Regions from separate parts of the Arthrobacter sp. E1SS-5 genome, predicted to be linked through region 1. Evidence: predicted binding sites of a transcription regulator. Region 1 holds the regulator's gene; the other holds the start of a gene.
The links. Region 1 encodes Rex, which represses fermentation and respiration genes when NADH is low (regulators of the CRP and FNR family bind a similar motif). Its sites were predicted from a motif close to CTTGTGAANNNNTTCACAAG; they were not measured.

Region 1 (14,994 bases):
CGGCGTGAACGAGCCTACGAAGGTGCCAACGCCGTCAATGGTCTGGTTGATGGTTCCGGTCACGTTGGCAACCTGTGATGACTGGGAAGCGGCAGAAGGAGCCGCTGGAGCCGCTGCCGTCGCCGGGCCTGCCATGCCGAAGAGCATGGCGCCGGAGAGGGCAATGGCGGTGACTGAAGCTGAGACCTTTGTTCGCATTTTCGGTTAATCCTTTCAGCGCCGGGTTGCGGCGCAACGAACCCCCCGAGGCTCCGCCCCCATGGAGAACCCCGGCGGAACTGGTTATTTCAAATGCACTTGTTTCAGATGCAGCCCTCGCGGGCCGCGACACGCAGCGCCGGCTGGTGATCCAGGCCACGGGCACGTCGACCAACCTATTAGTAAGTATGCTGATTAGTCAAGCCTGCTGCGGGCCGCCGGGCGGGACCGTCTTCCCGGCTCCCCGAGCTAAGGCAAGATAGTGGGGTCAGGAACTGCCCACTGGAGGGAGGCGGGACATGGAACCCGTATTGGTCGACGGCGGCAAGGGCACGGTGCAATTGCGCGCCGATGGCATCATCCACCTCATTTGGGAGCCCAGCGTCCGCATAGAAGTTGAGGATGCGCAGGCAGCCATGGCTGCGGTGAACCGCATAGCCGGCGACGCCACCTATCCCATGCTGGTGGACATGGCCACCACCGAGAATGTCAGCATCCAGGCGCGCTCGGTCTTTTCCATCCCCTGCGCGGCCAACCGCATCGCCCTTCTGGGGGCAAGCCCCGTGGACCGGATCATCGCCAACTTCTTCCTGGGAGTCCACATCCCGCCGTGCCCCACGCGCTTCTTCACTTCCCGGAGCGACTCCATGAAGTGGCTGCAGCAGTCCGGCAAATAGCCCTTCCGGGTCTCTGCCGCCGCTGCATCAGCCGGCGCTGGGTTTGCCGGCCCCGGCTGTGGCAGTGCTCTGCCGGACCACCAGCTCGGGCGTGAATACCACGGACCGGTGGACCGGATTCTGCGACTCCACTTCCTCGGACAGCAACTCGATGGCCGTCCGGCCCAGCAGCTCTGTCGGCTGGCGGATGGAGGAAAGCGGCACCACTGCCGACGCTGAAAAATCAATGTCGTCGTAACCAATCAAGGCCACGTCCTCCGGGATGCGGAAGGTGTGGGTCATGGTGAGCGATTGCATGACGCCCAGGGCCAGGAGGTCGTTGGCGCAGAAAATTCCCTCCGGCAACTTGGCCCTGCCCCGTTCCACCAGCGTGTCGCCCACGCTGCGGCCGGCCAGGACGGTCTGACCTTCGGCTTCCAGCACCTCGAGGGTGGCGTCCGGCTCCTCCTTCACGGCCCGCTGGGCCCCCTGGAGGCGGTCCGCCACCTGCCGGATGGAGGTGGGGCCGCCCACAAAGGCCAGCCGGCGGCGGCCGGTGTCCAGCAGGTGCCGGGCGGCAAGGTACCCGCCGGCGTCGTCGTCCACTGCAACCGAGCTGAACTTGGATTCGTCAGCCAGCCGGTCCACCAGAACGGTGGGCACTCCGCGCTCGCGGAGGAGGTCCAGCCTGTCCGCTATATCGCCTACTGGGGAAATCAGCAGGCCCTGGACGCGCTGTTCCTGGAAGAGGTCGATGTAGTTGGCCTCGCGCCCGGCATTGTGGCCGCTGTCGCCGAGCAGGACGGCGCTTCCCTGCAGCGCGGCGGCGTCCTCGGCCGCCCGGACCACGGAGGTGAAGAAGGGGTTCCCCACGTCCAGGACGATGAGGCCGATGGTGCGGCTGTGGCCCACGCGGAGCTGCCGGGCGGCATCGTTGCGGACGAAGCCGAGGTCATCGATGGCGCGCAGCACCCGCTCCTTGGTCCGCTCCGACACGCGGTCCGGATAGTTCAGGACGTTGGAGACGGTGCCCACGGCCACGCCCGCGTGGGTGGCGACGTCCTTGATGCTGGCTGTGCGGTTCATCGATTCTCCGTGCCGATATGCCCGCGGCAGTTGGTTCCGCGCGGGAAATCAAAAGTTCTTGCCATTGCTTGACACCTGCTCAAATCCAAGAGTACTTTGAATCGTACCAATGAAACGATTCAAAGTCGTGAAGTTTGAAGAGGAGTTCCAATGAGGGTGTGCTTCCGTTCCTCCGTCCAGCCGGCGCTGATTGATGAGTACCGCCGGCACCATGCAGAGGTCTGGCCGGAGATGCTGCATGCCCTCAAGGAAGCGGGCTGGCACAACTATTCCCTCTTCCTCGGCGAAGACGGACTCCTGGTGGGCTACGTGGAGTGCGACGACTTCGACGCCGTCCGCGCCCGCATGGCCCTGACGGACGTCAACGCCCGCTGGCAGGCGGAGATGGCAACGCTTTTCGAAGATTCCGGCCAGGCACCCGACGAAGGGTTCCAGGTCCTCGAGGAAGTCTTCAACCTCGACAGCCAGTTGGCGGCCCACCCCTCCGCGGGCTGAACGGGGCACAAAACCAGCACGGCTCCAGTAGCGGGGCACCAACCACAATGCAGCAGAATGACGCTCAAACACCGGAAAGAACCATCATGAACGACGTAGCAACGGCGCTGGGCAGGCTCGGGGAGCTTGCCATTGAGGTCCCTTCGTGGGCCTATGGAAATTCGGGTACGCGGTTCAGGGTGTTCGGTACGCCGGGCACGCCGCGGACCGTGCAGGAGAAGCTGGCGGACGCCGCCAAGGTGCACGAGCTGACCGGCCTTGCCCCCACTGTGGCGCTGCACATCCCATGGGACAAGGTGGACGACTACGCCGCGTTGAAGGACTACGCCGCGGGACTGGGTGTTGGCCTGGGCACGATCAACTCGAACACCTTCCAGGATGACGAGTACAAGTTCGGCTCACTGACTTCCTCAAATGAGGCGGTCCGCCGCCGGGCGGTCGACCACCACCTGGACTGCATCCAGATCATGCATGCCACGGGCTCGAAGGACCTGAAGATCTGGCTGGCGGACGGCACTAACTACCCGGGCCAGGACGATCTGCGCGGCCGCCAGGACCGCCTGGCGGAATCGCTGCAGGAAATCTACGCGGCCCTGGGTGACGAACAGCGCCTGGTGCTGGAGTACAAGTTCTTCGAACCGGCTTTTTACCACACGGATGTTCCGGACTGGGGTACCTCGTACGCGCAGACCCTGGCGTTGGGCGAGAAGGCCTTCGTGTGCCTGGACACCGGCCACCACGCCCCGGGCACGAACATCGAGTTCATCGTGATGCAGCTGCTGCGCCTGGGCAAGCTGGGCTCCTTCGACTTCAACTCGCGCTTCTACGCGGACGATGACCTGATCGTGGGTGCCGCGGACCCGTTCCAGCTCTTCCGCATCATGCATGAGGTAATCCGCGGCGGCGGGTACGGCAAGGATTCCGGCGTGGCCCTGATGCTGGACCAGTGCCACAACCTGGAAGAGAAGATCCCGGGCCAGATCCGGTCAGTGCTGAACGTCCAGGAGATGACGTTGCGCGCCCTGCTGGTGGACACGGCCGCCCTGGACGAGGCGCAGCGTGCAGGGGATGTCCTGGCCGCCAACGGCATCTTCAACGATGCGTTCTACACCGACGTCCGGCCGATCCTGGCCGATTGGCGTGAATCCCGCGGTCTGCCGGCGGATCCGATGGCCGCCTTCAAGGCCAGCGGTTACCAGAAGAAGATCAACGAGGACCGCGTGGGCGGCCAGCAAGCCGGATGGGGCGCATAAAGAGTTATGAGCAACAAGACTGTTGAAGACCTGATTTCCCGTTCCAACCGCCTGGGCGCGGATAAGCGGAACACCAACTTTGCCGGCGGCAACACCTCCGCCAAGGGCACCGAAACGGACCCGGTCACCGGTGAGGACGTCGAACTCCTGTGGGTGAAGGGTTCCGGCGGGGACCTGGGCACGCTGAAGGAGCAGAACCTTGCGGTGCTGCGGCTGGACCGGCTGAATGCGCTGAAGAACGTCTACCCGGGCGTGGAGCGTGAGGACGAGATGGTGGCCGCGTTCGATTACTGCCTGCACGGCAAGGGCGGAGCGGCGCCGTCGATCGATACCGCCATGCACGGGCTGGTGGACGCCGCGCACGTTGACCACCTGCATCCGGACTCCGGCATTGCGATCGCCACGGCCGCGGAGGGTGAAGCGCTGACCACCAAGATCTTCGGCAACAAGGTGGTCTGGGTACCGTGGCGCCGTCCGGGGTTCCAGCTGGGCCTGGACATCGCTGCAATCAAGGACGCCAACCCACAGGCCATCGGCACCATCCTGGGCGGGCACGGCATCACCGCGTGGGGCGCCACCAGCGAAGAAGCAGAACAGAATTCGCTGTGGATCATCGAGCAGGCGGAGAAGTACATCCGGGACAACGGCAAGGCCGAGCCCTTCGGTTCCAAGCTGCCCGGCTACGCGGCCCTGCCCCACGAGGAGCGCCGCGCCAAGGCTGCCGCCCTGGCACCGGTGATCCGCGGCCTGGTCTCCACGGACAAACCGCAACTGGGGCACTTCAGCGATGACGCCGTCGTGCTGGAATTCCTCGAAGCCGCCGAACACCCGCGCCTGGGCGCCCTGGGCACTTCCTGCCCGGACCACTTCCTGCGCACCAAGGTCAAGCCGCTGATCCTGGACCTGCCCGCCGACGCCTCCATCGAGGACTCGATAGCGCGGCTGCACGAACTGCACGCCGACTACCGCGAGGACTACCAGGCCTACTACGACCGCCACGCCGATGAGAACAGCCCCGCCCTGCGCGGAGCGGACCCGGCGGTCGTGCTGGTCCCCGGTGTGGGCATGTTCTCCTATGGCAAGGACAAGCAGACCGCCCGCGTTGCCGGCGAGTTCTACATCAACGCGATCAACGTCATGCGCGGCGCGGAGGCCATCTCCAGCTACGCCCCGATCGAGGAAGCCGAGAAGTTCCGGATCGAGTACTGGGCGCTGGAGGAAGCCAAGCTGGCCCGGATGCCCAAGCCCAAGTCCCACGCCACCCGCATCGCGCTGGTGACGGGTGCGGCGTCCGGCATCGGCAAGGCCATCGCCACGCGTTTGGCGTCCGACGGCGCATGCGTCGTCATTGCCGACCTGAACCTTGAGAACGCACAAAAGGTCGCCGAGGAGCTGGGCGGTGCCGACGTCGCCATCGGTGTCCAGGCGGATGTTACGGACGAGGCGCAGGTGTCCGCGGCGATCGACGCCGCTGTCCTTGCCTTCGGTGGCGTGGACCTGGTGGTCAACAATGCCGGCCTGTCCATCTCCAAGCCGCTGCTGGAAACCACCGAAAAGGACTGGGACCTGCAGCACAACGTCATGGCCAAGGGCTCGTTCCTGGTGGCCAAGGCCGCCGCGAAGGTGATGATCGCCCAGGGCATGGGCGGGGACATCATCTACATCTCGTCCAAGAACTCCGTGTTCGCCGGCCCCAACAACATTGCCTACTCCGCCACCAAGGCGGACCAGGCCCACCAGGTCCGGCTGCTCGCGGCCGAACTGGGCGAGCACGGCATCCGCGTCAACGGCATCAACCCCGACGGCGTGGTCCGCGGCTCCGGTATCTTCGCCGGCGGCTGGGGCGCCAAGCGCGCCGCGGTCTACGGCGTGGAGGAGGAGAAGCTCGGCGAGTACTACGCCCAGCGCACCCTGCTCAAGCGCGAAGTCCTGCCCGAGCACGTGGCCAACGCCGCCGCCGTCCTCACCAGCAACGAGCTGTCCCACACCACCGGCCTGCACATCCCCGTGGACGCCGGGGTGGCCGCAGCCTTCCTCCGATGAGTACGTCTGTTTCAGGTGTCGACGGCGGCGTGTTTGCCGCCGTCGACATCGGCGCCTCCTCCGGCCGCGTGATGCTGGGACGGGTTTCCCCGGCTGGGGCGGCGCTGGAAACCGTCCACCGGTTCCCCAACGGCGTGGTGGAGCACGACGGCGGCCTCCGCTGGGACTTCGACGCCCTGTACGCGGAGGTGCTTGAGGGCCTGCGTGCTGCCGCCACGGTGGCGGCGGTGCAGGGCGAAACCATCGCGAGCATCGGCATCGACACCTGGGCCGTGGACTACGGCCTGGTGGACGATGCCGGGAAACTGGTGGCGCAGCCGTTCAGCTACCGCGACGACCGCAGCCGCACCGCCGTCGACACCGTGCACGGCACGCTGGACCCGGCGCGCCTGTACCAGACCACAGGGCTGCAGTTCCTGCAGTTCAACACCATCTACCAGCTGGCCACCGAGCAGGACCTGGACGGGCTGCAGGCGCTGCTCATCCCGGACCTGATCGCCTTCCTGCTCACAGGGGCGCGCCGCACGGAGGCTACCAACGCCTCCACCACGGGACTGTTCGACGCCGTGGCGGGGGAGTGGGCCACCGAGTTCTTCACTGCCCTGGGCCTGCGGAAGGACCTGTTCCCGCCGCTGATCCAGCCCGGCGAAGCCTACGGGGACCTCCTGCCGGACGTAGCCGCGGCTGTCGGCCTTCCGGCGGAAACCGCGGTGGTGGCGGTCGGCTCCCACGACACCGCCTCCGCCGTCGCCGCAGTTCCCGCCGGGGATGAGGCCTTCGCCTACATCTCCTCCGGCACCTGGTCCCTGGTTGGCCTGGAACTGAAGCGCCCCGTCCTCACCGAGGCCAGCCGGGAAGCGAACTTCACCAATGAACGCGGCGTGGACGGCACCATCCGCTACCTGCGGAACGTGGGCGGGCTGTGGCTGCTGAGCGAATGCCAGCGGACGTGGGCCGGCGAAGGTTTTCAGCCGGACCTTGCCGCCCTCCTGGCTGCCGCCGCGGCACTTCCCGCCGGCGGGCCGCAGATCAATGCCGATGACCCGCACTTCATCGCCCCGGACAACATGCCCGCGCGCATCCGTGCCGCTGTGCGGCATGCCGGTGCGGACCTGGGTGATGACCCCGCGGCCATCACGCGCTGCATCATGGACAGCCTCGCGGCAGGTTATGCCCGGACCATCACGGCCGCGGAGCGCCTGGCCGACCGGCCCGTGGAGGTGGTGCACGTGGTGGGCGGCGGCTCGCAGAACGCCCTGCTCTGCCAGCTGACCGCCAACGCCACCGGTAAGCCTGTTATCGCAGGACCGGTGGAAGCCACTGCCCTGGGCAACGTACTCGTCCAGGCCCGAGCCGCCGGCGCAGCTACTGGCGGCCTGCCGCACCTGCGCAAAATCGTGGCGGCCGGAACCACCCTGCGCCGCTTCGAACCGCTTGTCAGCGTTCACCAGGGGTACGTGCAGTAGAAATGGACGAACTCACCCGAGGCCGCCACACAACCTAAAACAGAACAGGACAACGATGCCCCTCTTCGACCTTCCCCTGGCACAGCTGCGCAGCTACACCTCCGAGGTCACGCCGCCGGAAGACCTGGACGCGTTCTGGGATGCCACCCTGGACGAAGCCTGCGCCTTTCCGCTCAATGCGACCTTCGAGCCGGTGGAAAACTACCTGACGGTCATCGACACCTTTGACGTCACCTTCTCCGGCTTCGGCGGCGCACCGGTCAAGGGCTGGCTGCACCTGCCCGCCAACCGGGACGCCGGTGCCCGGCTTCCGGTGGTGGTCAACTACATCGGCTACTCGGGCGGCCGCGGCCTGGTGAACCAGGACACGCGCTGGGCGCAGGCCGGGTACGCTCACTTCATCATGGACACCCGCGGCCAGGGGTACGGCGGCACGCTGGGACACACCGCGGATCCGCACCCGTCAGCCGGGGACGTGGCGCACGCCGGCCTCATGACCAGGGGCATCACCAGCCGCGAGGACTACTACTACCGCCGCGTGTATGTGGACGCGTTCCGCGCCGTGGAAGCCGCGCAGGCCCACCCCGCCGTCGACGCCGCCAAAGTGGTGCTGGCCGGCGTGAGCCAGGGCGGGGGCCTGGTGGTGGCCACGGCGGGGCTCACCGCCGGAAGGCTCGACGGCGTCATCGCCGCGCTGCCCGACGTTCCGTTCCTGCAGGACTTCCCCCGCGCCATCGACATCACCCCGCGCGGGCCGTACCCGGAGATTGCCCAGTTCCTGGCCCGGCACCGGGACCGCTATGACGACGCCCTGGCCGTCCTCAACTATTTCGACGGCGTCAACCTGGCCCGGTATGCCACGGCGCCGGCCCTGTATTCGGCTGCCCAGATGGACGATATCTGCCCGCCGTCCACCGTCTTCGCCAGCTTCAACGCCTATGGCTCCGGGACATCCGCCGCATCCGCCACGGGAGCTGCCAAGGAGATCGAGGTGTACCGGTTCAACAACCACGAAGGCGGCCAGGAGCACCAGTGGATCCGGCAACTGGTGTTTCTGCGCAAGATTCTGGGGTAGATTCCTGTTCGGGTGAGAAAGCGGTTTCTCACCTTGGGGACAGGAAAAAATGAAGCCATTGAACAGGGTCGCGATCGTAGGCTACGGCGCCGGCGACGCGGCCAACAGCATGATCATCAGTACTGCCAACATGTTCCTGCTGGTCTACTACACCGACGTGGCCGGGATCGGAGCGGCGGCTGCCGGCACCCTGCTGGTGGTTGCGCGGGTGTTCAACGCCTTCACGGACATTGCTGCCGGCAGGATCGTTGACCGTTTCCACAGCCAGCGGTGGGGAAAGTTCCGGCCCTTCCTGCTCTTCGGCTTTGTTCCGCTGGTGCTGGGCGTGGCTGTATTCCATGTGCCCGACGTCGAGCCAGGCCTGAAGCTGCTCTACGCCTACTGCACCTACTTCCTGGTCTGTCTTGCCTACAGCCTGGTGAATGTCCCCTACGGCTGCCTGGTGGGCGCCATGACCCAGGACCCCCGTGACCGGGCCAGGCTGGCCGGAGCGCGGACCATCGGCGGCCTGTCGGTAGGGGCGACGCTTGGGTTCTTCGTGGCACCGCTCCTGGGCAGGGGCGGGGACGTCCAGCAGATCTTCACCGTGATGACGCTGGTCTTCGCGGTGCTGGGCTCCGGCCTGTACGTGTTCACTGGGACCGCCTGCCGGGAACAAGTTGCCGGCAGCGTTCCCAAAATCACCTGGCGCCAAACCACTGACGCGCTCAGGGTCAATTCGCCGCTGGTGGTCCTGTGCCTCAGTTCCGTACTGCTGGTGACCGGCAACTCCGCCACCGTGGCGGCGCAGTTTTACTACCTGCGCGATGTCCTGTCCCGCCTGGACCTCTTTCCCCTGATGGCGGCAACGCAGGTGGTCATTACCCTGGCGCTTGCCGTGCTGATGCCGCGCCCGGTCAACAGATGGGGCAAGAAGGCAGTGTTCGCCGCCGGCTGCATGCTCGGCGCCGCGGGTGGACTCGTGGTTTTCCTGGCGCCGGCAGAAGCCCCCTGGCTGGCGGTGGCCGGGATGGTCCTGGCCCAGCTTTCGGCCGCGACGGTAAGCATCCTCACCTGGGCACTCATCGCGGACACTGTGGAATACGGGGAGTGGAAAACCGGCGTCCGGGTGCAGGGCATCAACTACGCCCTCCTGGCGGCCACCCGGAAGCTGGGCATGGGCTTCGGCGGCGGATTGGTCGCCTTCGCGCTGGCGTGGGGCGGCTATTCCTCGTTGGTCCAGGAGCAGGCGGCACCGGCGCTCACGGCGATCCGCGCCGCCGCCGGACTGCTGCCGGCCGCGCTGGTGCTGGCCGCCGTCGTGATCATGTCCTGGTATAGGCTCACGGACCAGAAGCACGCCGAACTGGTGGCAGGTCTCCAGAAGTCCCGATGAAGCGAATATGACGGACGCTGATTTTGCGGCTGGGCGCACCCGGGTTTATGGTCTCTTTCATGACTAACCGTTGGTATGCGTATTTTTCGTTGGCTCTGGAGGGGCCCGCGTCTAACTGACACGCATCCAGCATTCCTTCAGAGCCAACAGGGCAGAGATTATTCTCTGCCCTTCGCCGTTTCTCCGGCGGGTTCTGAAATCCGGGCCCGCTTCCCACCTGGAACAGGACCCCGAACATGAGCACCGCAACAGCAGCAGCCCCCGCCACCGAGACCAAGTCCACGTCGAACCTGCGGGTCAGTGAATTCACCCCGCTGCCCACCCCATCGGCGCTCCTCACCAAACTGCCCCTGGACGCCCGGGCTGCTGCCGTCGTCGAACGTGGACGCGATGAGGTCCGCGCCATCATGGACGGCGTGGACGACCGCCTGCTGGTCATCGTGGGTCCCTGTTCCATTCACGACCCCAAGGCAGGGCTGGAGTACGCCCGCCGGCTGGTCAGCCAGGCCGAAAAGCACAAGGAAGACCTGCTGATCGTCATGCGGACCTACTTCGAAAAGCCGCGCACCACGGTGGGCTGGAAGGGCCTGATCAACGATCCCCGCCTGGACGGCAGCCACGACATGGTCACCGGCCTCCGCACGGCCCGGCAGTTCCTGCAGCAGGTCACCGCACTGGGCCTGCCCACCGCCACCGAATTCCTGGAACCGATCAGCCCCCAGTACATGGCCGACCTCATCTCGTGGGGCGCCATCGGTGCCCGCACCACCGAAAGCCAGATCCACCGGCAGCTTGCCTCCGGCCTGTCCATGCCCATCGGCTTCAAGAACGGGACCGACGGCGGCCTGCAGGTGGCCATCGACGCGTGCGGGGCCGCGGCGGCGGCCCAGGCGTTCCTTGGAATCGACGGCGAGGGCCGGGCCGCGCTGGTGGCGACCGCCGGAAATCCGGACACCCACGTCATCCTCCGCGGCGGCCGCAAGGGGCCCAACTACTCAGCGGCCGACGTCGAGCGGGCCTCCAGCGAACTGGCGGGCAAGGGACTGAACCCGCGCCTCATCGTCGACGCCAGCCACGCCAACAGCGGCAAGAGCCACCACCGTCAGGCCGAGGTGGCACTGGAAATCGGCGCGCAACTGGAGGACGGCGGGACCGCGGCGCGCGCCGTGGCCGGCGTCATGCTGGAAAGCTTCCTGGTGGCCGGGGCCCAGAACCTGGACGTCGCGGAACACGCGGCAGGGCGCTCGGAACTGGCCTACGGCCAAAGCGTCACGGATGCCTGCATGGACTGGGACGTTACCGCGTCCGTCCTGGAGCAGTTGGCGGCATCGGCACGGAAGCGCCGGGAGTCGAATTAGGGGACGAAATAGGGGACCCACTACTTTCACATCTGCCACAGGAACATCTAGAGTATCTATCTAGGTGGTTGGTGGATGGCTCAGCATCGGAACACCGCATTGGCACGTACCTGGGGTCACTGTTGTCCATCCGTCAGCAAAGGAAAATAGGGAAATGTCGGCAGAACAGAACTTCTCCAACGCGAAGTTCCTGACCGTGGCTGAAGTAGCCGAGGTCATGCGCGTCTCCAAAATGACTGTCTACCGGCTGGTGCACTCGGGCGAAATGCCGGCAGTGCGCTTCGGCCGCTCCTACCGGGTCCCCGAGAACGCCGTTGAACAGTACCTCAAGGGTGCTGTCGTGGACGGCCACACCGAGACGGCCTGAGGCGGCCTGTCCTGAGCCGCTCCTGATAGGCGGTACCCTGTTAAGGAACGTTTTACGTCATTGTAAGAATCTGTCAGTTGTTCAGTTCGTAGCTTTGTCCACGGACATTCTCCATCAGACAGGTACTGCATCTAGTTTGTAAGGAACTTTCGTGGGTTCAGTTATTAAGAAGCGTCGCAAGCGTATGGCCAAGAAGAAGCACCGCAAGCTGCTTCGCAAGACCCGTCACCAGCGCCGCAACAAGAAGTAGGAATACTTCGAACAGCGTGGAAATGCCCGTCGCCTTCCGAGGCGGCGGGTATTTTCTTTAACCGGGCGGCTTCCCTGGCTAGGCCCGCGGGCCGCGCATCCGGGCGAATCCCTTCCAGAGGCCGTAAATGGCACCGCCAAAAGTGGCTGCCTTAAGGCCGAAGGTGGCGGCGCGGCGCCCGGCGCGGAAGTCGTAGACCGGCCAGTTGCGGTCACGGGCGTGGCGGCGCAGCTTGGCATCCGGGTTGATGGCAACGGGATGCCCCACCAGCGACAGCAGCGGGACGTCGTTATAGGAGTCGCTGTAGGCCCAGCAGCGCTTGAGGTCCAGGCCTTCCTCGTCGGCGATGGCCTGGACGGCCACGGCCTTGGCTGAGCCGTGCAGGATGTCGCCCACCAGCCGGCCGGTGTACATGCCGTCCGACACTTCGCCCACCGTCCCCAGCGCTCCGGTCAGCCCCAGGCGGGTGGAAATCACGGTGGCCACTTCAATGGGCGTGGCGGTCACCAGCCAGACGCGGCGGCCCACCCTGAGGTGCTGTTCCGCCAGTGCCTTGGCCCCCGGCCAGATCCGCGACGCAATCATTTCGTCGTAGACCTCTTCGCCCAAGGCCTTGATGTCGTCAACGGTGATTCCTGCGGCCAGCGTCAGGGCAGAATCGCGCACGGCATGGACATCGTCGATGTTTTCCCCGCGCGCCACGAACTTGAATTGCTTCCATGCGAAGCCGGCGGCCTGGACCAGGGTGAATGCTCCGCGCTGGTGCATCTTCCGCGCCACATGGAAGAGGCTGGCTCCGCGCATCAGGGTGTTGTCCACGTCGAAGAACGCCGCTTCGCCTGGCTGCGGCTCGGCAACCGGGCGCGTGACTACGGCGACGTATTTCTCCTCGGGCATGGACTTGAGTCTAGTCAATCCAGTGGCCTGCCGCCGTCGGCGTCACCGGCAGCATGCGAACGGCGATACCGTTAAGCCATGGCTACACCCCGCGTCGTCCTGGTCACCAAAGCTGACTGCCACCTTTGCGCAGACGCGCGCGACGCCGTCCGCCGGGTCACTGCCTCATTGGGCCTCACCTGGAGCGAAGAGTTGGTGGACAACCAGCCCGAGCTGCGTGAGCGCTACGCCGAAGAGATCCCGGTGGTGCTGGTGGACGGCGTGCAGCGCGACTTCTGGAAGATCGACGAAACCCGGCTGGAACGCGTGCTGCAGCGCGCCATGGCCCAGTAGGGGAGTGCCGGTGACCTCCCTGGATCCAACGCCGCAGCCCCTCCCCGACCTTCCTGACGCCACCGGCTCTACCCCCAAGCAGATACCACCCGCCGCCGTAGCCCGGCTGACGCTCTACCTCCGTGCCCTGAACACCCTGCTCGCGGAGGGCGTTGAGCGCGTTTCCTCCGAATCACTGGCGGAGGCCTCCGGCGTCAGTTCCTCAACCCTGCGCAAGGACCTCTCCTACGTGGGATCGTACGGAACCAGGGGCGTGGGCTACGAGGTGCAGTACCTCAGCCGCCATATCGCCGCCGCACTTGGACTGACGCACGACTGGAAAGTGGCCATCGTTGGGGCCGGCAACCTGGGCAAGGCGCTGGCGCGGTACGGCGGCTTCGAGTCCCGCGGGTTCGACGTCGTGGCCATTTTCGACGCCGACCAGATGGTGGTGGGCAGCGAAGTGGGATGGCTGCGGGTCAGCGACGTGGCGGACCTCGAAACAGTCCTGCACCGGACCGGGGCCAACATGGTGGTGCTCGCGCTTCCGGCCGCTGTGGCCCAGGGCGTCTGCGACCGGGTGGTGGCGGCAGGCGTGCACAGTGTCCTGAGTTTCGCACCGGTGATGCTGCAGGTTCCCGATGGCGTCAACCTGCGCAAAGTGGACATGGCCACGGAACTCCAGATCCTGGCCTATCACGCCCAGCGGGCACAGACGCCCGGCCAGACAGCCTAGGCGCTGGCTTAACGCAGGCGGCCCGGGAAGCATTGCTGCTTCCCGGGCCGCCAGCTTGCCGGCAGAGGTACTGGTTACCGCCCGTAAGGGTTGCCGAACCCACCGGAGTACGGGTTGGCGAAAGGCTGCTGCTTTCGGAAGTACGGGGCAGCTGCAGGCAGGTAAAGCAGCACGATGGCCACGATGCCCAGGACAGTTCCCAGCGTTCCGATGGAGGGGACCCCAAACAGGCCGAAAATGGACAGGGCCGCGAAAACTGTTCCCAGGATCCGGGCCCAGTTCCTGCCCTTGCGGATGAAGAAGGCCACCAGCAAGTAGAGCGCTGCACCGATGATGCCGAATACCACCAGCGTGCCGGCAATGAAGCTCTTCATGCTGTCGTAGCTGATGTCTGTCCCGCTGGAGCGCATCTGCTGTTCAAAAAGCTGCCGGAGCTCTGGGCTGTCCAGCTGGGTGAGCCCGAGGATCATGCCGATGACGAAGATCACCCCCGATGCAATGAGCAGCCAGAAGGAGATGTTCACCAGTTGGGGAACGCCGTTGCTTCCGGCCGGCTGCGGCTGCTCAGAGGGGTACTGGCCGTAAGGGGACTGTCCATACGGCTGCTGCCCATAGCCGGGAACCTGGGAGGCGTTCTGCCCATACTGGGATCCCTGCGACCCATACTGCGGCGCGTTCTGGCCGTACTGCGGGGCATTCTGGCCATATTGCGGCGCTGCCGGCGGCTGCGACCCGTACTGGGGCTGGTTCTGACCGTACTGCGGAGCGTTCTGGCCGTACTGCGGCGCGTTTTGGCCGTAGCGCGGTGGCTGGGCTCCGGACTGGTCGTTGCTGGATTGTCCGTTGCTGGTGCGCGGGTCTTCGGACCCGGGAGGCGGGACGGGAGGAGTACTCATGGGCGTTCCTTCTGAAGGGTCGGGATCCAGGTAGGCTGCCGGGAATCGGTCCTCAGCCTTCCCCCCAGCATGGCTTAAGTCCACCGTACCCCCGGCGGGGGGCGTTGTGGATGATTCGGGAGGTGTCGATGCACGGCGTTTGCCGTTGTATGTTTGCCCGTTAAACACGGCACCCCGGCCGTGCCGTGCGGGCGGGCCGGGGTGCCGTGAAGGGGGAATCAGGCTGCGGGAGCGATGAAGGCGAGCTCCAGGTTGATGGCCACCTTGTCGCTGACCAGCACGCCGCCGGTTTCCAGGACGGCGTTCCAGGTCAGGCCGAAGTCCTTGCGGCTGATGGTGGTCTCGGCGGAAACGCCGGCGCGGGTGTTGCCGAACGGGTCCACGGCCACGCCGTTGAACTCGGTTTCCAGGGTCACGGGACGGGTAACGCCCTTGATGGTCAGGTCGCCGGTGAGTTCGTAGCTGTTGCCCTTGGCGGCCAGGCCGTTGGAAACGAAGGAGATCTCGGGGAACTTCTCCACGTCGAAGAAG
Region 2 (14,994 bases), 1.0 Mb from region 1:
TACTCCCACCCCGTTGATCCGCAGGTAGTCGGACATTCGGAAGGCTGCCAGTGCCGGATCCCTCAGCAGGCCGGCCTTGTCAGCCAGCTCAAAGGTCCTGGACAGGTGGCACACCGAGCGACCCGAGTGCAGTCCGCCCACCATCTGGAAGCCGGGCTGTTTGCCGTTGAGCCAGGACATGAAGGCGATGCCGGTCTTGTAGTAGAACGTGGGGGCGCTGAAAATGTGCTTGCCCAGTTCGCGAGTGGAGTCCAGGATCTCGCGTGCCTTGGCGGCGTTTCCGGCCTCGTAGTTCTGCAGGGCCACCGAGGCGGCCGGGTAGATGGCGGCGAAGATCCCCAGCAGGGCATCCGAGTGGTGGGTACCGTCGCCGTCAATGAGCTCGGGGTAGTTGAAGTCATCGCCGGTGTAAAGGCGAACGCCCTCGGGCAGGGCAGCGCGCAGGGCCACCTCGTGGCCGGCGTCGAGCAGCGAGACCTTGACGCCGTCCACTTTGTCCGCGTTGTCCCGGATCAGGCCCAGGAAGGTTTCGGTGGCCGTGGCAATGTCGTCGGAGCCCCAGTAGCCGGCGAGGGCGGGGTCGAACATGGTGCCCAGCCAGTGCAGGATGACCGGTTGGTCCACTTCCTGCAGCAGCGTGGAGTAGACGCGAAGGTAATCCTCCGGACCGCGGGCCACCTTTGCCAGGGCACGGGACGCCATCAGGATGACCTTGGGCCCGGCCTCGGTGATGACGGCGATCTGTTCGCGGTAGGCCTCGAGGACTGCCTTGATCCCGGCCTCGCCAATGGGCAGGGCGTCGATGTCCAGCTGATCCGTGCCGGCACCGCAGGATACGAGGTCCCGCACGGACTTGCCGGCGGTAGCCGGGCTGTTGGCTGACACCACCGAGGCAGCCTCCACCCCCGTGCGCTTGATGAGCTGCTGCGTGGCGGCCCAGTCCAGGCCCATGCCGCGCTGGGCGGTATCCATGGCATCTGCAACGCCCAAGCCGTAGGACCACAACTCATGCCGGTAGGCCATGGTGGCGTCCCAGTCGAGGCGTGCGGGGGCGCCCGGGGTGTTGTCGGCGAGGACCTCGGGAATGACGTGGGCGGCGGCGTACGCACGGCGCGCCGTCAGGGGTGCAGTGGGCCGGGCCCAGGCAGTGCCGCCCTGCAGGCGGTACTCCCTGGTGCCGCCGTCTTCGGAGGGAAGGATGAGTGAAGTCATTAGAGGCTGATCTCCGGGATGTCGATGGTGCGGCGTTCGTCGCTGGAGCGCAGGCCAAGCTCGGCCAACTGGACACCGCGGGCGGCGGACAGCAGGCCGAAGCGGTGTTCGCGGCCGGCCACCACATCGCGAAGGAACTCTTCCCACTGCAGCTTGAAGCCGTTGTCCAGCTCGGCGTTGGCGGGAACTTCCTGCCACTGGTCCCGGAAGGACTCGGTGACGGGGAGGTCGGGGTTCCAGACCGGCTTGGGAGTGTGCGCGCGCTGCTGGGCGACGCACTTGTTCAGGCCGGCAACTGCGGAGCCGAGCGTGCCGTCCACCTGGAATTCCACCAGTTCGTCACGGTAGACGCGCACTGCCCAGGAGGAGTTGATCTGGCCGATGACCTCGTCGCCCCCCGGGGTCTCGAGCTCGAAAATGCCGTAGGAAGCGTCGTCCGCGGTGGCTTTGTATTCCTTGCCCGCTTCGTCCCAGCGCGCGGGGATGTGGGTGGCCGTTTTGGCGTTGACGCTCTTGACCTTGCCGATGATGCCCTCAAGGACATAGTTCCAGTGGCAGAACATGTCCGTGGTCATTCCGCCGCCGTCTTCCTTGCGGTAGTTCCAGGACGGGCGCTGGGCCGCCTGGATGTCGCCTTCGAAGACCCAGTAGCCGAACTCGCCACGGATGGAGAGGATGCGGCCGAAGAAGCCCTCATCCACCAGGCGGCGGAGCTTGACCAGGCCGGGAAGGTAGAGCTTGTCATGGACCACGCCGGCGGTGACGCCGGCTTCCTTGCCGATCCGCGCCAGCTCGATGGCCTCTTCCAGCGTTTCCGCCGTGGGCTTCTCCGTAAAGATGTGCTTTCCCGCCAGCATTGCCTTCTTCAGGGTGGCGGCGCGCAGGCTGGTCATGGAGGCATCGAAAACGACGTCGACAGTGGGGTCGTTGATCACGGCGTCCAGATCGGTGGTCCATTCAGAGACCTTGTGCTTTTCCGCCAGCTCCCGGATCTTGGCCTCATTGCGGCCCACCAGGATCGGCTCCACCTGGACCCGGGTACCGTCCTCGAGGGTGAAGCCGCCGGCGTCACGGATGGGCAGGATGGAGCGCAGCAGGTGCTGGCGGTAACCCATCCGGCCGGTAATGCCGTTCATGGCGATGCGGATCGTTTTCGTTTCGAAGCCCATGTGTCCTCCACGGTGAGTGAGCAATAGTACTGAAGTTGGTTGGGAAAGCGCGTTCCCGCTTCTTCAATGATGCACGGCGCGGTTCCCCTTGGCAAGCGCTTTCCGGAAGTACTTTGAACTGCCATAATGTGCTTAGCCCTTGAGCCCCAACCTACGACCAGGAGATGCCGTGGCTGCAAGTACCCTTACCGAGGTGGCACGCCTTGCCGGCGTCTCCCCCGCCACGGCTTCACGCGTGCTGAACGGCTCGGCCCGCAAGCCGGGGAAGGACATCGCCGAGCGGGTGCGGCAGGCGGCAGACTCGCTGGGCTACATTCCGAACGCGCAGGCCCAGGGGCTGGCGAAATCCAGCTCGGGCCTGATCGGGTTGATCGTCCACGACATCGCCGACCCCTACTTCGCCGCCATCGCACGGGGAGTCCAGGAAGCCGCGAGGGAACAGCGCAAAATGGTGCTGCTGGCCACCACCGGGGGCGGACCGGCGGAGGAGAAGGAAGCGGTGGCCGCCTTCGCTGCCCGCCGCGCGGACTCGATCGTCATTGCCGGATCCCGCTCCTGCCGGGAGGAGGACCAGGACGGCAACGCCGAACTGGCTGCGGAGCTTGACCGGTACTGCCGGAACGGCGGCCAGGTGGCTGTCGTGGGACATCCCGTGGTGGGTGCCACCGTCCAGGACGGGTACCACGTGGTCAAAGTCCCCAACCGGGAGCTCGCCGGCCAGTTGGCCGCCGAACTTGCGGCAGGCTGGGACGGCAGCTTCGTCATTGTCGCCGGACCCGAGGGTCTCCTGACCTCCGATGACCGCGTGCGCGGCTTCCAGGAGGGACTGGAGCACGCAGGGCGGGCAAAGGCCGAAATGTTCAGGACCGCCTTCAACCGGTCCGGCGGCTATGAGGCCGGGCTTGAACTGGCCGAACGGATCAAGGCGGCCCAGCCCGGCGGGACGGGGGCACAGAAGCTCTGCATTTTCGCCGTCAATGATGTGATGGCCATCGGAGTGGCGGCAGCCCTCCGCACGGCGGGACTGCGCATCCCGCGGGACGCCGCGATCGCCGGCTTCGACGACATCGAAACCCTTCGGGACTTCCGGCCGGCTCTTTCCACCGTCCGCCTGCCGCTGGAAGACATTGGACGCTTTGCCACCCGGGCCACGGGTCCTCAGCCCAACAGCGAGGAGGCGGACGACGCTCTTCTTAGCGACGTTACCGGCGAGGTCACGTTGCGGCGCAGCACGGAAGCTGCCTGATGGCGCCCCGAGGACTAACCGCCGTTCCGGCACAGCCGGAAGCCACTGGGCCCCGGCCGGCAATCCTGGTCCTCCCCGGTGGAGGCTATGCCCGCCAGGCGGACCATGAGGCCGAACCCGTGGCGGAGTGGCTCGCTTCCCTTGGCATCCACGCCTTCGTCCTGCGCTACCGCGTGGCCCCGCACCGGCATCCGGCGCCTCTGGAAGACGCCAAGGAAGCCATGCTGCACATCCGGAGCGGGCAGCACGGTCTCGCTGTGGACCCGGACCGGGTGGGCGTCTTGGGCTTCTCGGCCGGGGGGCACCTGGCCGCCACCCTGAGCACGGCCGCGCCTACGCGGAACCCGCGGCTTGACCTTGCCGCCGCGGTGCCGGACCTCACGGTGCTGTGCTATCCCGTGGCGTCGCTGACCCACGAAACGCATCAGGGATCGGTGGCGAACCTCCTTGGCGACGCACCGCCGTCGAACCTCCTGGCTGCCCTGTCGGCGGAACTGAACGTCACTCCCGGGACTCCCCAGGCATTCCTCTGGCACACCGCCGACGACGAAGCCGTGCCGGTGAGCAACAGCCTGAACTACGCCAAGGCCCTATTCGCTGCCGGGGTTCAGGCGGAACTCCACGTCTTCCCCCAGGGACGCCACGGACTGGGACTTGCCCCAGGCGAGGCAGGGCCGGAACAGTGGACTTCGTTGTGCGCGGCGTGGCTGGAACGTGCCGGTTGGGCGGACGCCCGCGCGGTGACCGCTGCAGCCAGCCAACGCTAGTCCAGGGCCCGGATGCTCCAGGCCGCCGAATGGGACTGGCCGGCCTGCAGGTGTACCAGGTCCGTTCCCGAATGCAGGGCGTCGGGCGGGCAGGTCATGGGTTCAACGGCCAGCCCCAGCCGGTCCGGGCCAATCGGCTTGTCACCGGTGTGCACCTGCACCCAGGGCCACTCTGTTCCCCACTCCAGCTCCACGCCGGTGCCGGACGGGTCGTGCACGCGCACCCGTGCCAGGCCGGAACCGTCGCGGGAAATATCCGTAAAGGCGTGGTCGATCTTGACCTGCCCCAGGCGCCGGACCGAACGGAAGTCGAAGGCGTCGCCGTCAACCTGGCGCAAGGCTACGGGCAGCAGCCGGTCGGGCGTGACCTCAAGGTAGGTGCGGGCAGGAAGTTCCAGCGACCAGTCATCCAGCGGGGAGGCGCCTGCGACGAGGTAGGGGTGCGGGCATACCCCGTACGGGGCGGTGACAGAACCGGTGTTGACCGCATGCACCGTCGCATGGAAGCCATCTTCCGCAAGGGAATATGTAACGGTCACGTCGAGATCGCCCGGGTAGTCGGGGCCGGACGGGATGTGGCATGTCAGGACCGCCCGGTCTTGGGCCGCTTCCTTGATTTCCCACGCCCGGTGGATCGCCAGGCCGTGGAGGGCGGAGCCGCGTTCCGGTTCGTTGACGGCCGCAGCATAGGACTTTCCGGCGTAGGTGTAGGTGCCGTCCGCGAGCCGGTTGGGCCAGGGCGCGCAGATGACTCCCCTGTAGTCGGGAACGGGGCCGTCGGGGCCGAAGCCCACCACCAGGTCCCGGCCGCCATGGCGCAGTTCGCGAAGCGCTCCTCCCCGTACGGTCACGACGGCGGAGTAGGCTCCGTGGGCCAGGTGGACTTCTGTTCCGGGCATGGGTTCCCTCTGCTTCAGTATGTGTTAGCGCTCACCAGCGTACCGCACACCCCGGTGCCATACTGGCTAAGGTTGCGCTCATGGAAGAGGCTGCTGACCAGGACCTTGTTGCCGCCGTCCGGGGGGCGCTGCGGGAGCTCGCCGACCCGGCGCGGGCGGCAGGCGCCCAGGCGTACATGAAGTCCGCACTGCCCTCCCTGGGTGTGCGGGTTCCCGAAGTGCGGAACATCGCCGCTTGGGCTGCCCGGGAGTTCCCACCGGCATCCGCCGCACAGCTGCGCGCCACGGTCCTGGAGCTGTGGCGTAGTTCCACCTTCCGGGAGGAGCGCTACGCCGCGATCGACCTGACGGCGCACCGGGTGCTGGCCGTGGACCTGGACATGCTGCCGGTCTACGAGGAAATCATCCGGACCGGCGCATGGTGGGACTTCGCCGACGGCGTGTCCGGCCGGATCTGCGGCCTGCTGTCCACGCATCCCGGCGAGATGTCCAGGGTGCTCCGGCAGTGGAGCCGGGATCCGGACTTTTGGATCCGCAGGGCGGCCATCACCTCGCAGCTGCGGGCCAGGAAGAGCACCGATCCGGAGCTGCTCGCCGCCGTCATTGAGCCGAACCTCGCAGACAGGGAGTTCTTCATCAGGAAGGCGATCGGCTGGGCGCTGCGCGAGTACGCCAAGACGGCGCCGGAGTGGGTGGAGGGGTTTGTCGCCCGGCACAAGGCGGACATGAGCCCGCTGTCGCGAAGGGAAGCCCTGCGCCGGTTGACGGTCGGAGCGCCGCAGTAGCTTGGCTGCTAGATGACCGGGCGTTCGACGACGGGCTCGTGCGTCTTGCGGAACAGCCGGCGGGTGCCGGGATCCCAGAAGATCAGGTACAGGGCAAACAGGAGGGCCGTCAACGCCGCGGCCACGCGGGCCAGGGCCAGCGCGAAGCCCAGGTCCTGGGTCTGGAGGTACGGGAAGACGTCCAGCTGATCCGAGATGGCATAGATCATGAAGAACGACACCACAAAGTACAGCGCCTTGACCTGCCAGTCGTTGCGGATGCCCGTGACGGCGAAAAGCGGTATCAGCCAGACGACGTACCAGGACTGGATGATGGGAGCCAGCAGGACCACTGCGGCCAGGGAAAGCGTCAGGCGGCGCATCAGGCGGTCGTAATCACCCTTGAAGATTTGCCAGGCGATGATGCCCACGGCAAGCAGCTTCCCGGCGTCGAACACCCATCCCGCGGGTACCGACCCGTCAAAGCCCAACGCGGTCGCCAGGGACCCCACCACCTGGCCGATCAACCCGACCGGGGCGTACCAGATGGAGATGCTGCCCGGGGCGGACAGCCCATTGATCCACCCGAATCCGAAACCGTTGACCATGCTCATCGCAGTCAGTAGCCCCAGGCTGAGTCCTGCCGTCAGCGCCCAGAACGCCACCTTCCGCAGCCACCCGGCATTCTTGCCTGCCCACAACAGTCCAATGAACGGCAGGAAGACAATGGTGATGGGCTTCACCGCAATGGAAAGGGTCACCAGCAGGATGCCGCGGAGCTGCCGCCGGGTGGCTGAGTAGTACAGCCCGGCCAGTGCCAGCCCGATCATCAGGGAGTCGTTATGGACGCTGGCGATGAAGTTGGTCAGGAAGAGCGGGTTGGCCACAGTGAGCCAGAGGGCCCGGTGCGGGTTGACGCCGTGCAGTTCGGCCAGCCGGGGAACGTAAATGACGCACAGCACCACGCCGGCCAGAGCCACCAGCCGGAAGAGCATGACGCAGGCCTCCGGCTGGACATTGGTGACCCAGACGACGAACTGCTCGATCCACAGGAACAGCTGGCCGTAGGGAACAGGCGCCTCAGTCCACATCTTGTCTGCGCCGAGCTGGAAGTAGTTGGACAGGGCGGAGATGCCGTTTTCGTACGGGTTGAACCCCTCCACCATGAGGCGGCCCTGCCCGATATAGGCGTAAACGTCGCGGCTGAACAGCGGCACGCTGAACATCATCGGCAGCCCCCAGGCCACCACAGCGGCCAGGGTTGCCTTCCGCGCCTGGTTGCCCCACACGCGGACTTTCTGGCCAAGCCGCAGCCACGCGCGCACCAGGAGCATCCCGCCTATGGCCACCAGGATGATGGACAGCGCCACGCCCGGGGCTTCGGTGCGCATCCAGATGAAGAGGGGCATGCGGCGGAGTTCCGAGACAGGGGCCAGCCAGCCGACGCCTATGGATCCGACCAGCATGAACATGGAGCCCACAAAACCGGCAAGCAGGGGTGAGCGCGGATTGTCCACCTCGGCTTTGCCCTCCCGGGCATTGCCGGCCGCCGCCATCTCCCCCGTTATGGGCACAGGCGCCGTCATCTCAGGATCGTCCAATCTTCTTGCGTTTCCGCTGTTCGCCCGGCAGGCGATGCGGGCCGGGCCGGGATATGGTTCAGGGCCGAAGGGCGACCCGCCGCGTACCCGAAATCCTAGCATCGGCAGGGCGTCCGGAAGTGTAACGGTAGGCTGGTCCGGTGCCTATATCTAACGAACGCATCGTCTGGATCGACTGTGAAATGACCGGTCTGGACATCAAGAATGACGCCCTCATTGAGGTGGCAGCCCTGGTCACCGACTCGGAATTGAACATCCTGGGTGACGGCGTGGACGTGGTGATCAAACCCGATGATGCCGCGGTGGCGCAAATGTCCGATTTTGTTCGGGACATGCACACCAAATCCGGGCTCCTGGCGGAACTGCCGCACGGCAGGACCATGGCAGAAGCGGAGGCCGCCGTGATGGAGTACATCTCCGCCTGGGTTCCGGATCCGCGGAAAGCACCACTGGGCGGCAACTCCGTGGGAACCGACCGCGTGTTCCTGTCACGGGACATGCCGGCGGTGGTGGAGCACCTGCACTACCGCGTGATCGACGTCAGCACCATCAAGGAGTTGTCGCGCCGCTGGTACGCCAGGGCCTACTTCCAGTCGCCCGCAAAAAAGGGTGGCCATCGCGCGCTCGGGGACATCAAGGACTCCATCGACGAGCTGCGATACTACCGCGAAGCGGTCTTCGTGCCCGCGCCCGGACCGGACAGTGCCACGGCCCAGAAGATCGCCCAGGGGATCGTCAACGGAGACGGCGCCACACAGTCTGCGGAGTAATCTGCGCCACGTTTCGATGAATTTTGCCCCAAATGGCAGAAAGTGGACAAAGCACCCCTTCCGAGCAGGTAAGCTATTTGAGTTGCGTTTCCGGGGAGCCGCTACAGCGGACATCCCTTGAGGCACATGGTGGGCGTAGCTCAGTTGGCAGAGCGCCTGGTTGTGGTCCAGGAGGTCGCGGGTTCAACCCCCGTCGCTCACCCTCACGGGCGGCACATACAGCCGTCACTAAAGGAGGCCGCACCGGATATCCGGTGCGGCCTCCTTTATTGTGTCCCACCGGGGTACGTGCACTGCAGCCGGGAACACCGCGAAGCCGAAGGACTACTGATATGACCGTTCTGCCGATCACCATCTGGGGCGAACCCGTCCTGCACCGGCGCGCCAGCGAGGTGGAGGTTTTCGACGACGAACTGCGCAGCCTGATTGCCGACATGTTCGAGACCAACGACGCCGCCAACGGCGTGGGCCTTGCCGCCCCGCAAATTGGCGTCGGCAAGCGGATCTTCGTGTATAAGTACGCCAACGACGACGGCGCTCCCCCAACCGGCGTCGTCGTGAATCCCGTCCTGACCCTGTCCAAGGTCTCCGGCGCCGCTCCCGACCCCGACGAGGAGGAAGAGGGCTGCCTGTCCTTCCCCGGCGAGCAGTATCCGCTCAAGCGGGCGGAGTGGGCACGGGTGGAAGGCTTCGATGGGGACGGAAACCCGGTGAAATTCGAGGCGACAGGTTGGTTCGCCAGGGTCATCCAGCACGAATACGACCACCTGGACGGCAAGCTGTACGTCAACCGCCTGATGGACCGCTACTCCCGGAAGGCCATGAAGCAGGCCAAGAAGAACGGATGGGGCGTACCAGGACTGACGTGGATGCCCGGCGTGGATCCCGACCCGTTCGGCCACTGAGGCTCAAAGGCATTTTCCACTGATACGGAAAGGCCCGCGCCCCCTCGAAAGGGCGTTGCTCAGCGGGCCGTGGCGGGCTGCTGGACCCTGATGGTCTGCTGCTGCGGGCAGGATGCGAGGACCCGTTTCATGGCGTCCTTTTCAGCCGCCGTCACCCAGAGCCCGTAGGCCGCCTTTACCGAGATTTGGCGTGCAACATAATGGCAGCGGATGGCCGTGTTTTTCGGCAGCCAGGTGGCCGCATCCCCCGCGCTTTTTTGCTGGTTGGCAGCGCCGTCGGCGGCAATAAGGTTCAGGGGGTCGTTGGCCAGGCTTTGGCGTTCCTTCGGTCCCAGCCCCTGGGCTCCCTTTTGCCAGGCATCGCCCAGTGCTACCACATGGTCGATTTGGACGGCGCGGCTGCTGTCGGAACCGCGGCGGAAGTCCAGGTCCTGGCCCGTGTAGGGTTCGCGGAAGTGCCCGGCCGTTACCTTGCACGTGGATCCTTCGGTGAAGACCACATCAGCGAGGTCCCTGCGCAGGATGTCATTGCGGGTGTCGCAGCCGTTCCGGTCAACATCGAGCCAGGCCTGGCCGAAAGCCTCCCGGCTGTAATCGGTGTTCGGTGCCCGGCCCTTTACGGCGAGGCCCTCCAGCGCCGAGGCAGCGGTCCCCGGCGGTACGGCATGGGGCTCCTGCACCGGTTTCATCCACGCAGCGTCGAAGACAGGTGCCTCCGTTGGTCCCTGCTGCGCAGGCCCGGCCGCGGCGAACTGGCCGGCGGTGAAGAACCAGAAAAGCGCTGCCAGGATGGCAGCAGCCGCTGTGATGAGCATTGCCCACGCCTGCCGGGAACGGCGGCGAACGCGGCGGTAGGCAGACCAGCTGATGGTCACGGGGTGGACGGCGGAAGGGAATAGTCGGGCACCCCACGAGCCTAGGACGAAGGGCACGTCCGGCCGTTGATATCCACACTGTTGGGGACGAGTGATGGGTCACACGGCCGGGCGGCCAGTCCGTGGTTACTGCTCCCGGGTGACCCTTCGAAGGTCCTCCTCGGCGATGGCCAGCAGTCCCTCCAACTGGCGTACCCGCTCGTCGGAAACATCGCCGGTCTTCTGCCCGGCGCGGGCCCGTTCCAGCAGCCGGACGGCTTCCTTATGGTTGGCCTTGGCTACGTCCAAGGCGTGTTCGAGGGTGGTTTCGTGCTGAAGAGTCGATTCGTTGTCCATGCCACCAGTGTGGTCCCGATTCCCGACTGATTCCAGAGAACCAGCCGGGAATTCGCAGGACGTGACGGACTCGTTAGACAGCGATCGCGGCCAGCGCGGCGGCGCTTTCCTTGGCGGGGAACGACGGCGGGTTGACGCCTGCCATCTCCTCCATGACCCGGACCACCTGGCAGCTGTAGCCGAACTCGTTGTCGTACCAGACGTAGAGGACCAGGTTCTTGTCCGTGGACACGGTGGCCAGGCCGTCCACGATGCCGGCGCGGCGTGAACCGACGAAGTCGGTGGAGACGACCTCGGGCGAGTCGATGTAGTCGATCTGCTTGCGCAGGTCCGAGTGCAGCGACATCTCGCGCAGGTAGTTGTTCACCTCGTCCTTGGTGGTTCCGTTCTCGAGGGTGAGGTTCAGGATGGCCAGTGACACGTCCGGGGTGGGGACACGGATGGAGCTTCCGGTGAGCTTGCCCAGGAGCTCGGGCAGGGCCTTGGCCACAGCCTTGGCGGCGCCGGTTTCGGTGATAACCATGTTCAGCGCTGCGGAACGGCCGCGGCGGTCGCCCTTGTGGAAGTTGTCGATCAGGTTCTGGTCGTTGGTGAAGGAGTGGACGGTCTCCACGTGGCCGTGGACCACGCCGAACTTGTCGTTGATGGCCTTCAGGACCGGGGTAATGGCGTTGGTGGTGCACGAAGCCGCGGAGACGATCTTGTCCGAATCCGTGATGTCCCGGTGGTTGATGCCATGGACGATGTTCTTCAGTTCACCCTTGCCTGGAGCGGTCAGCAGGACCCGGGCAACGCCCTTGCTCTGCAGGTGCTGGCCCAGCCCCTCGGCGTCGCGCCAGCGGCCGGTGTTGTCCACCACCAGGGCGTTGTTGATTCCGTAGGCCGTGTAGTCGATGGTGGCGGGGTCGTTCGAGTAGATGACCTGGATCCGAACGCCGTTGGCCGTGATCGTGTTGGCTTCCTCGTCGATCCGGATGGTGCCCTCGAAGGAGCCGTGGACAGAGTCGCGGCGCAGCAGGCTGGCGCGCTTGGAGAGGTCGTTGTCGGAGCCACGGCGCACCACGATGGCGCGCAGGCGCAGGCCGTGGCCGCCACCAGCCTTTTCGATGAGGAGGCGTGCCAGGAGCCGTCCGATGCGGCCAAAGCCGTAGAGCACAACGTCGGTGCTGGTGCGGTCGTCGCCGCCCCGCTTGCCTACGATCTCGGCCAGTTCGGCCCGCAGGAATTCTTCAAGGGAGGCGCCATTGCCTTCTTCCTTGAACTTCTGGTTCAACCGGGCGATGTCGATCGCGGCGGCGCCCAGCTCAAGCCCGGCCAGGGTGTTCAGCAGCGGTGCGGTCTCCTCCAGGAGCAGCTCGTCCTTGGCCATCCGGCGCGCAAAGCGGTGTGCCTTGAGGATGTTCATGGTGGACTTGTTGATCAGGCTCCGACCGTGGATGCTGGTCACCACGTTGTTTTCACGGTACAGCCTGCCGATGACCGGAATCATGGCCTCGGCAAGGGCCTCCCGGCCCATCCACGTATCAAGACAAGAATCAGACGTCTGGCTCACAGAAATACCTTCCTCGGTTCAGCCGTGTACGTCCTCGTACACGGATGTAGGCCACCTGATGATGTCCAGGGGCACCGGCACCTGCAGGGATTTCCCCCAGGCACCTGGATCGCGTGCAAAGAAAAACCGCCGGCTGCGAACGCAACTTTCGGCGGTAGAACTCCTGCGTCCGGGATCAATTCTAATTTGGCCCGCTCCGGGGAACACGCTTGCACTGCGTGAAATCACTCACACGGCTCCATCGCGCCTGCAGTGCCGGCAGCGGCTCAATTGTGGATAGCCGAGTACAGGTTCAGGCTGGCGGAAAACACCAGCCAGGAAAAGTACGGCAGCACCAGGTAACCGGCGGCGGCGTCCACCGGTCCGAACTTGAGGATGAGGAACCCCAGGGTTGCGGTGAGGGCACAAATGACCACAAAGGCAGACCACAGGGCCACCGCTCCGAGCATTGGGTACAGCGCGAAGAAGGTCACCGGCCACGCGGTGTTGAACAGCAGCTGCGCTGCATATCCAACCAGGGTGCCTCCGGTGAGCCCGCCCTTGCGCCAGACCAGCCAGGCAGCAGCAGCCACGCCGGCATAAAGGACCATCCACGTGGCCCGGAACATCCACGACGGCGGCATCCACGGCGCTTTCAGCGACGTTGCGTACCAGCCGTTGGAGTTGAGGGCGATCGGAACCGAGGCGAGCACCCAGGCCAGGGCGGAAAGGCCAAGGAAACCGGCCAGCGCAATGCCTTGGAAACGGGCGCCGGGAACATCCGCAGCGGATGCGGGGCGGGGTGGGTGAATTACGGGCACGGTTCAGCATCCCCGACGAGTTGTCCGTGGTCAAACACGGTTTGCGGATGGGACAGCCGGTACGCCGGGTTCTGTTCTCCCCTTCCGTTACCGGAAATGGGAGCGACGGCCATCCATCTACGAGTACCGTTGCCGGCACCCTCCAGCGGCCTACCCGGACACTCGGGCGGGCAGCCCTCGAACGTGTCCTGTCTGGCCTTGCTCCGGGTGGGGTTTACCTAGCCTTCCCGGTCACCCGGAAAGCTGGTGGTCTCTTACACCACCGTTTCACCCTTACCTGCCCTTCCGGCCAAAGCCGGAATGCAGGCGGTCTGTTTTCTGTGGCACTGGCCTGCGGGTTACCCCGAGTGGGCGTTACCCACCACCCTGCCCTGTGGAGCCCGGACGTTCCTCGAGCCACTTGCGTGGCGCGCGGCCGTCTGGCTGTCCCATCCGCATCCAGTCTACCGGCGCCGCCGGCCGTCTTCGTCGCCGGTAGGATCGGACGGTGCTGATTCTGCTTCCCCCTTCCGAAGGCAAGACGCCCGCGCTGAGGGGTTCCGCCGTCGACTGGTCCACCCTGGGCTTTCCGGAGCTCAACCCATACCGGGCCAAGGTCCTTGAGGCATTGGGGACGGTCAGCGCGCACCAGGACGCCCTCGCCTTGCTGGGCGTGGGCGCATCGTTGCGTGACGACGTCGAACGCAACACGCGGCTGCACGCCGAACCGGCGGCGCCGGCACACAGCATCTATTCCGGCGTCCTATACGACGCCCTAGGCTACCGGACCCTGACGAAGGCCCAGCGACGCAAGGCCGATGAGTCGGTTCTGGTGATCTCTGCGCTGTGGGGAGCCCTGCGCTTTGGCGACAGCGTTCCCGCGTACCGATTGTCCATGGGAACGGCCTTGCCCGACCTCGGCCGGCTGGCTCCCTTCTGGAAGGGGCAGCTCGGCGATACTTTGGGCGCCGCCGCCCAGGGACACCTGCTGGTGGACTGCCGCTCCAGCACTTATGCCGCCGCGTGGGCTCCCCCGCCGGAACAGACGGTCTCCGTGAACGTCTTCACCGAGACCAGCGGAGTCCGCAAGGTGGTGAGCCACTTCGCCAAGCACACCCGCGGCGAACTAGCGCGGCACCTGCTGGTGCGCCGGGGAAAGACCCCTGCCGCGCCGTCGGACCTGCTCAAAGCTGCCCGCGAAAAGTGGGATGCCGAACTCGTACCGGGCACCGCCCGCAAGCCGCACGCCCTCAACATCATCCTGCCGGGCTGACCTGCCACGCTGTTGTAGCCGGGAAAGGCTACCGCGCGCTCAGGACCACTCGTCGGAGCGGACCAGGATGGCGCCGGAGTCCGGGCAAAAGACGATCTCGTCGGAAGCTGCAGCCTTGATCTCGGCGAGGTCGCCGGGACTGAGCTTCATGCCGGAGGCTTCCGAGGTGCCGTGGAAGAGCCGCGCCGCGCCCACTCCGCGCTTCGCCAGGGTCTTTTCGTAGACCGCCAGCATGGCCGCGTCCAGGCCGCCAGCGAAGTCGGCGCGCTGGGAGCGCAGCCCTGCGGCTTCGGTTTCCACCTCGGTGAGGGCAGCATCCAGTTCAGCGCGGATGGTGCCAAAGGAGCCTTGAATGTCATCGACGATCTGTTGCTGGGCCGTCTGGCGCTCCCGCAGCGATTCGAGCCGCTCCATGACTTCCAGCTCCGCGTCCTCAAGGTCCGAGCGCCGCTTGTTCAAGGATGCGATGTCCTTTTGCAGGGCCACCAGGTCCTTCGAAAGGCCGGTGCCGCTGTTGAGCCTGGCCTCGTCGCGTTCGATCCGCGAGGCAACCTGTTCCACGTCGGCCTCCGCCCGTTTCAGCTCGGCCTCCGCGTCGTGCACGGCTACTTTGGCCGCGCCCAGTTCACCGTTCGCTACGGACAGCGCGGCTTCAAGGTCTTTGATGCGGGGATCGTTTTCCAGTGTCCGGCGGCGGTTGGCGAGGCCCTTCAGCCGGGCGTCGAGCCCCTGCAGTTCGAGCAACTTCAACTGTTCCGCCGGTGCTGCCTTGGCCACTGTTACCTCCGCTGGATTCCTTCCGGCCTGGACCGGGCGCCGAACCGGCGCTTCCTAGACTCTAGCGCC

Region 2: ACIGJD_RS11645 (glyceraldehyde-3-phosphate dehydrogenase) is a predicted target of Rex. The motif match lies at 12,312-12,331, and genes of this name have one in related genera.

The regions. Positions count from the first base shown of each region.
Region 1 covers NZ_CP172703.1:3,504,732-3,519,725, reverse strand. The annotation lists gene ACIGJD_RS16490 (ABC transporter substrate-binding protein) at 1-198, opposite strand, end outside; gene ACIGJD_RS16485 (DUF7793 family protein) at 498-875, shown strand; gene ACIGJD_RS16480 (LacI family DNA-binding transcriptional regulator) at 903-1,940, opposite strand; gene ACIGJD_RS16475 (L-rhamnose mutarotase) at 2,091-2,435, shown strand; gene rhaI (L-rhamnose isomerase) at 2,522-3,688, shown strand; gene ACIGJD_RS16465 (bifunctional aldolase/short-chain dehydrogenase) at 3,695-5,731, shown strand; gene ACIGJD_RS16460 (rhamnulokinase) at 5,728-7,197, shown strand; gene ACIGJD_RS16455 (acetylxylan esterase) at 7,253-8,272, shown strand; gene ACIGJD_RS16450 (glycoside-pentoside-hexuronide (GPH):cation symporter) at 8,322-9,647, shown strand; gene ACIGJD_RS16445 (3-deoxy-7-phosphoheptulonate synthase) at 9,884-11,005, shown strand; gene ACIGJD_RS16440 (helix-turn-helix domain-containing protein) at 11,160-11,372, shown strand; gene ACIGJD_RS16435 (30S ribosomal protein bS22) at 11,524-11,622, shown strand; gene ACIGJD_RS16430 (HAD family hydrolase) at 11,701-12,519, opposite strand; gene ACIGJD_RS16425 (glutaredoxin family protein) at 12,598-12,852, shown strand; gene ACIGJD_RS16420 (redox-sensing transcriptional repressor Rex) at 12,863-13,567, shown strand; gene ACIGJD_RS16415 (hypothetical protein) at 13,642-14,463, opposite strand; gene ACIGJD_RS16410 (YceI family protein) at 14,682-14,994, opposite strand, start outside.
Region 2 covers NZ_CP172703.1:2,495,613-2,510,606, forward strand. The annotation lists gene ACIGJD_RS11580 (sugar phosphate isomerase/epimerase family protein) at 1-1, opposite strand, end outside; gene ACIGJD_RS11585 (dihydrodipicolinate synthase family protein) at 1-1,212, opposite strand, end outside; gene ACIGJD_RS11590 (Gfo/Idh/MocA family protein) at 1,212-2,381, opposite strand; gene ACIGJD_RS11595 (LacI family DNA-binding transcriptional regulator) at 2,551-3,627, shown strand; gene ACIGJD_RS11600 (alpha/beta hydrolase) at 3,627-4,394, shown strand; gene ACIGJD_RS11605 (aldose 1-epimerase family protein) at 4,391-5,293, opposite strand; gene ACIGJD_RS11610 (DNA alkylation repair protein) at 5,374-6,078, shown strand; gene mptB (polyprenol phosphomannose-dependent alpha 1,6 mannosyltransferase MptB) at 6,087-7,643, opposite strand; gene orn (oligoribonuclease) at 7,841-8,428, shown strand; tRNA gene ACIGJD_RS11625 (tRNA-His) at 8,558-8,630, shown strand; gene def (peptide deformylase) at 8,761-9,333, shown strand; gene ACIGJD_RS11635 (HNH endonuclease family protein) at 9,393-10,208, opposite strand; gene ACIGJD_RS11640 (hypothetical protein) at 10,335-10,544, opposite strand; gene ACIGJD_RS11645 (glyceraldehyde-3-phosphate dehydrogenase) at 10,618-12,060, opposite strand; gene ACIGJD_RS11650 (TspO/MBR family protein) at 12,363-12,896, opposite strand; RNA gene rnpB (RNase P RNA component class A) at 12,941-13,327, opposite strand; gene ACIGJD_RS11660 (YaaA family protein) at 13,384-14,148, shown strand; gene ACIGJD_RS11665 (zinc ribbon domain-containing protein) at 14,188-14,925, opposite strand.